DNA from 2 places in the Streptomyces xingningensis genome. Region 2 is predicted to be linked to the other one. Evidence: predicted binding sites of a transcription regulator. Region 2 holds the regulator's gene; the other holds the start of a gene.
The links. The regulator HrcA, encoded in region 2, represses chaperone genes, less so after heat shock. The targets are predictions, from matches to a motif close to TTNGCACTCNGNNNNNCNGAGTGCNAA.

Region 1 (3,386 bases), on a different contig from region 2:
CCGAGGTGGTGGACGCCATCCGGCTGCTGGCCCGGACGGAGGGGATCTTCGCGGAGACGGCGGGCGGGGTGACGGTCGGAGTCACCCGCAAGCTGCTCGCGGACGGGCTCCTCGATCCCTCGCTGACCACGGTCGTGCTCAATACCGGGGACGGCCTCAAGACGCTGGACGCGGTCGCGGCGGGGCCCACGGCGACGATCCGGCCGACGCTGGACGCGTTCCGGGCCGCCGGGCTCTGACCCGGCGGGCAGCTCCGAAGGCCGCGGCCGGCCGACAGTCACCACCAACTCCCAACCAAAGGCGACCCCATGAGCGTGACAGTCCGCATTCCCACCATCCTCCGCACCTACACCTCCGGCCGGGCCGAGGTCACCGCCGAGGGGGCCACCCTCGGCGAGGTGATCAAGTCGCTGGAGAGCAACCACCCCGGCATCGCCGCCCGTGTCCTCGACGAGGCGGGCAGACTCCGCCGCTTTGTGAACGTCTATGTCGACGACGACGATGTGCGCTTCGAGAGCGGCCTGGGCACGGCGACCCCGGATGGCGCCGGTGTCTCCATCATCCCTGCGGTCGCGGGTGGTTGACGTTTCGTAAGTTCCCTGCAAAAACACCGGAATCGCCCCGGTCCGGAAGCGGACGGGGCGATTCCGGCTGTTGAGGCGCGCTACAGTTGGGCCGTTCCCCCTCCGGTGTCAGTGCCGAACGCATATGAGAACCCGTCAAGTTGCCAGGGAAAAGTGCGAGTGAATTGTCGGGTTGGTTGGGGTGTGCCCGGCCCGACGTGCCCTGAAATCACCCCAGTTCGCCGTTTGTTGCCGATTGGCCGCCCTCCGATTTCTCGTCCGTCTGACCTGTTGCGGACGGCATCCGTGCAGATACATTCAGCCGCGGTCGACGCGTTCCGGCGCACACCCCCTCCTGTCGGGGGGTGAGGTCTGACCCGGGTCCGCGAAGTGCGGTCCTGTGCAAGGGCCAGTAATAGGGGAGTTAGGCATGGCTCAGGGCACCGTCAAGTGGTTCAACGCGGAGAAGGGGTACGGCTTCATCGCGGTCGACGGTGGTGCGGATGTTTTCGTCCACTACAGCGCGATTCAGATGGACGGCTACCGCACCCTCGAGGAGGGGCAGCGGGTCGAGTTCGAGATCTCGCAGGGCCAGAAGGGGCCTCAGGCGGACATGGTGAAGGTGACCGCCTGACCGCGGCGCATCGACCAATCGGTCTTACGGCTCGGCTGAGGGGCCCGTACCTCGTGGGTACGGGCCCCTTACGCATCCCTGATCCCGCTTGCGCATCCCTGATCCCGCGCGGGCCCCGGCCGTCGCCCGGCCGCACCCCGCATCGGCGCCCCTGCGGAGTGGCCCTTGCACTCTCAGGGGCCGAGTGCTAATCATTGGGCTTAGCACTCTCCGGGTGAGAGTGACAGATTTGGACCGTCGGTGAGGTCCGCAGGCCGGGTGGGGCAAGGAACCACCAGGCCCGCAGGCCGTCCGTCGCGGGCGCCGGTGCGGTCCGGAGCAATCCACCCCAGTCCGGGAGGACCACTTCACATGGCCAAGATCATCGCGTTCGACGAGGAGGCACGGCGCGGTCTCGAGCGCGGGATGAACCAGCTCGCCGACGCCGTCAAGGTCACCCTCGGCCCCAAGGGCCGGAACGTCGTCCTCGAGAAGAAGTGGGGCGCCCCCACGATCACCAACGATGGTGTGTCCATCGCCAAGGAGATCGAGCTCGAGGACCCGTACGAGAAGATCGGCGCCGAGCTGGTCAAGGAGGTCGCGAAGAAGACGGACGACGTCGCCGGTGACGGCACGACGACCGCGACCGTCCTCGCCCAGGCCCTGGTCCGCGAGGGCCTGCGCAATGTCGCGGCCGGCGCCAACCCGATGGCCCTGAAGCGCGGTATCGAGAAGGCCGTCGAGGCCGTCTCCACCGCCCTGCTCGACCAGGCCAAGGATGTGGAGACCAAGGAGCAGATCGCCTCCACCGCCTCCATCTCCGCCGCCGACACCCAGATCGGCGAGCTCATCGCCGAGGCCATGGACAAGGTCGGCAAGGAAGGCGTCATCACCGTCGAGGAGTCGCAGACCTTCGGTCTCGAGCTGGAGCTCACCGAGGGCATGCGCTTCGACAAGGGCTACATCTCGGCCTACTTCGCCACCGACATGGAGCGTATGGAGGCGTCCCTGGACGACCCGTACATCCTGATCGTCAACTCCAAGGTCAGCGCGGTCAAGGACCTGCTGCCGCTCCTCGAGAAGGTCATGCAGTCCGGCAAGCCGCTGCTGATCATCGCCGAGGACGTCGAGGGCGAGGCCCTGTCGACCCTGGTCGTCAACAAGATCCGCGGCACCTTCAAGTCCGTCGCCGTCAAGGCCCCGGGCTTCGGCGACCGCCGCAAGGCCATGCTCGGCGACATCGCCATCCTCACCGGTGGCACGGTCATCTCCGAGGAGGTCGGCCTCAAGCTGGAGAACGCCGGTCTCGACCTGCTCGGCCGCGCCCGCAAGGTCGTCATCACCAAGGACGAGACGACCATCGTCGACGGTGCCGGTGAGAGCGACCAGGTCCAGGGCCGGGTCAACCAGATCCGCGCCGAGATCGAGAACAGCGACTCCGACTACGACCGCGAGAAGCTCCAGGAGCGCCTCGCGAAGCTGGCCGGCGGCGTGGCCGTCATCAAGGCCGGTGCCGCCACCGAGGTCGAGCTCAAGGAGCGCAAGCACCGCATCGAGGACGCGGTGCGCAACGCCAAGGCCGCCGTCGAGGAGGGCATCGTCGCCGGTGGTGGCGTGGCCCTGCTGCAGGCTTCCTCGGTCTTCGAGAAGCTGGACCTCGAGGGCGACGAGGCCACCGGTGCCAACGCCGTCAAGCTGGCCCTGGAGGCCCCGCTCAAGCAGATCGCCGTCAACGGTGGTCTCGAGGGCGGCGTCGTGGTGGAGAAGGTCCGCAACCTGGCCGTCGGCCACGGCCTCAACGCCGCGACCGGCGACTACGTCGACATGATCGCCGAGGGCATCATCGACCCGGCCAAGGTCACCCGCTCCGCGCTGCAGAACGCCGCCTCCATCGCGGCGCTCTTCCTCACCACCGAGGCCGTCATCGCCGACAAGCCGGAGAAGGCCGCCGCGGCCGCTCCGGGCGGCATGCCGGGCGGTGAGATGGACTTCTGAGCGAATCGCTTCGCTCGGCTGTCCAGCCGGTACGGACCGAGGGCGGCACCCCCATGGCGGGGGTGCCGCCCTCGGGCGTTTTGGGCCAGGCTTATGAACGGAGACCTGCGTAACCGTGTGCCTGGAGGCGCCCATGTCGCGTACTTTGAACGATCCGGCTGACGCGCTTGCCGAGGCGGTCGCCGCTGTCAAGCGGCGGGAGTTCATGGAGATGC
Region 2 (3,386 bases):
ACCGCGAGAACAGCCCTTGCTGCCCCGGCTTGAACTCGCCCGTGGGGCGCTCCTCGCCGCGGAGCTTCGCCAGCTGGCGCAGCAGGTCCTCCTGCTGGGGGTCGAGCTTGAGGGGGGTGGTCACCTCGACATGCACGATGAGATCGCCGCGGCCGCCGCCGCGCAGGTGGGTGACACCGCGCTGGTGCAGCGGGATCGACTGGCCGGACTGGGTGCCGGGCCGGATGTCGATCTCCTCGACGCCGTCCAGGGTCTCCAGCGGCACCTTGGTGCCCAGCGCGGCGGCCGTCATCGGGATGGTGACCGTGCAGTGCAGGTCGTCGCCGCGGCGCTGGAAGACCGGATGCTTCTTCTCGTGGATCTCCACATAGAGGTCACCGGCCGGACCGCCGCCGGGGCCGACCTCGCCCTCGCCCGCCAGCTGGATGCGGTTGCCGTTGTCGACACCGGCGGGGATCTTGACGGTCAGGGTGCGGCGGGAGCGGACCCGGCCGTCGCCCGCGCACTCGGGGCACGGGGTGGGGACGACCGTGCCGAAGCCCTGGCATTGCGGGCACGGCCGGGAGGTCATGACCTGGCCGAGGAAGGAGCGGGTGACCTGCGAGACCTCGCCGCGGCCACGGCACATGTCACAGGTCTGCGCGGAGGTGCCGGGGGCCGCGCCCTCACCGCTGCACGTCGTACAGACGACGGCGGTGTCGACCTGGATCTCCTTGGTGGTGCCGAACGTGGCCTCGTTCAGGTCGACTTCGATGCGGATCATGGCGTCCTGGCCGCGCCGCGTGCGCGAGCGGGGCCCGCGCTGCGACGCCTGGCCGAAGAAGGCGTCCATGATGTCGGAGAAGTTGCCGAAGCCCGCGCCGAAGCCGCCGGCGCCCGCGCCGCCCGAGTTGGAGAGGGGGTCGCCGCCGAGGTCGTAGACCTGCTTCTTCTGCGGGTCGGAGAGCACCTCGTAGGCGGCGTTGATCTCCTTGAACCGCTCCTGGGTCTTGGGATCCGGGTTCACATCCGGGTGCAGCTCGCGCGCGAGACGGCGGAAGGCCTTCTTGATCTCGTCCTGCGAGGCATCGCGCCGTACGCCCAGGACCGCGTAGTAGTCCGTGGCCACTTACGACTCCGCCAGGATCTGTCCGACGTAACGTGCCACTGCGCGTACCGCTCCCATCGTTCCGGGGTAATCCATGCGGGTCGGTCCGACCACGCCGAGTTTGGCGACGGCTTCGTCGCCCGAACCGTAGCCGACGGCGACGACCGATGTGGAGTTGAGTCCCTCGTGGGCGTTCTCATGGCCGATCCGCACGGTCATGCGCGAATCCTTGGCCTCGCCGAGCAACTTGAGCAGGACGACCTGCTCCTCCAATGCCTCCAGCACCGGCCGGATCGTCAGCGGGAAGTCATGGCCGAACCGGGTGAGATTCGCGGTGCCACCGATCACCAGCCGCTCCTCGGTCTCCTCGACCAGGGTCTCCAGCAGGGTGGCGAGGACCGTAGAAACGGTTCCGCGATCGTCCTGCTCAAAGGCGTCGGGGAGGTCCTGCACCAGATGCGGCACATCCGTAAACCGGCGCCCCACGACTCGGCTGTTGAGCCGGGCCCGCAGATCCGCGAGCGCCGTCTCACCGACCGGCGCCGGGCAGTCCACCGTGCGCTGCTCGACCCGCCCGGTGTCCGTGATCAGCACCAGCATCACCCGGGCCGGAGCGAGCGACAGCAGCTCCACATGGCGCACCGTCGAGCGGGTCAGCGAGGGATATTGCACCACCGCCACCTGCCGGGTCAGCTGCGCCAGCAGCCGGACCGTGCGGGTCACGACGTCGTCGAGGTCGACGGCGCCGCCCAGGAAGCTCTGGATCGCGCGCCGCTCCGCCACCGACAGCGGCTTGACGCCCGCCAGCTTGTCGACGAAGAGCCGGTAGCCCTTGTCGGTCGGGATGCGGCCCGCGCTGGTGTGGGGCTGGGCGATGAAGCCCTCGTCCTCCAGCACGGCCATGTCATTGCGCACGGTCGCCGGAGACACTCCCAGCTGGTGCCGCTCGGTGAGGGCCTTGGAGCCGACGGGCTCCTCGGTGCCGACGTAGTCCTGGACGATGGCACGCAACACTTCGAGCCTGCGTTCGCTCAGCATCGCGCACCTCCAGTCCAGCGAGTCCGGCCGTCATACGGGTCCTGCCGGGGCTCTTCCCTGGCACTCCATGGTCACGAGTGCCAAACCCCTCCGGTCAGTGTACGGCCGGGCCCCATGACCACGGCAAGGGCCGCCCACGCCATGACGGCTCCGGGCGGGCAACCGTATCGCGCCACGGCTAGCTTCTTGCCATGGAAAACAATGCAGAGGGACAGGCGCAGCAGCACATGGGGGCGCGCTGGGAACGCCTTGCGCCGGGCGTCGTGCGCCGCAGAATGCCCGGCTGGGACGCCACGATCGGCGCGATCGCCGGAACGGCGGGGGTGCTGGTGGTGGACACCGGCTCCACGCTGCACGAGGGGGTGGAGATCCACCGTGAGGTGACGGGCCTCTTTGGACTCCCCGTGACGCACATCGCACTCACTCACGCACATTTCGACCATGTGCTGGGCACTGCGGGGTTTCCCGGGGCGCAGGTGTACGGGGCCGTCGGCCTCGCCGAGCTTCTGCACCACGAGCGCGAGGAGCTGCGCGACAGCGCGGTGCGGCAGGGGGTGGCGGCCGAGGACGCGGCCGAGGCCGTGGAGGCGCTGGTGCTCCCCCGCCATCCGGTCTCCGGCGAGCTGACCGTGGACCTCGGCGGCGGGCGGCGGGTGCTGCTGGCCAATGTGGGGCCCGGGCACAGCGCGCACGACCTGGCCGTGCTCGTCGCGGGCTCGGGCCGGACGCCGGAGATCGTCTTCTGCGGCGACCTGGTCGAGGAGTCCGGTGAACCGCAGGCGGGCAGGGACGCCCTGCCGCACGCCTGGCCCTCGGCGCTGGACCGGCTGCTGGCGCTCGGTGGGGAGGACGCGGTGTATGTACCGGGGCATGGGGCGGTGGTGAATGCCCGGTTTGTTCGTGAGCAACGCAACGCGCTGGCACTGCGCTTCGGCGTGTCGTGACCGATTGCGGCCGGATTTCCCTATCGTCTCCGGGTGCGGTGCCCGCCCACGGCGGGGAGCCTCGGCACACACCTGGCTCCCCGGGCGGCCCGGACCCCGGTTTTCCCACCTGAAACGGCCCTGATGCGCAGACAGTACGGCCCCGATCTCACCCCGCCGTGGAAGCGGAGCGCTCCCGTTCCGGAGGTGCCCGCCGAGGCCGATCTGGTCGTGGAGGAGGTGACAACGGGCTTCTGCGGGGCGGTGATCCGCTGCGAGAAGACCGCGCAGGGGCCCACGGTCACGCTCGAGGACCGGTTCGGCAAGCACCGTGTCTT

Region 1: groL (chaperonin GroEL) is a predicted target of HrcA. The motif match lies at 1,362-1,388, and genes of this name have one in related genera.

Annotation. Positions count from the first base shown of each region.
Region 1 covers NZ_JBDJPF010000068.1:493-3,878, reverse strand. The annotation lists gene thrC (threonine synthase) at 1-239, shown strand, start outside; gene ABCR83_RS27415 (MoaD/ThiS family protein) at 309-584, shown strand; gene ABCR83_RS27410 (cold-shock protein) at 994-1,197, shown strand; gene groL (chaperonin GroEL) at 1,549-3,171, shown strand.
Region 2 covers NZ_JBDJPF010000017.1:5,044-8,429, forward strand. The annotation lists gene dnaJ (molecular chaperone DnaJ) at 1-1,108, opposite strand, end outside; gene hrcA (heat-inducible transcriptional repressor HrcA) at 1,109-2,125, opposite strand; gene ABCR83_RS11535 (MBL fold metallo-hydrolase) at 2,317-3,069, shown strand; gene ABCR83_RS11540 (DUF3097 domain-containing protein) at 3,193-3,386, shown strand, end outside.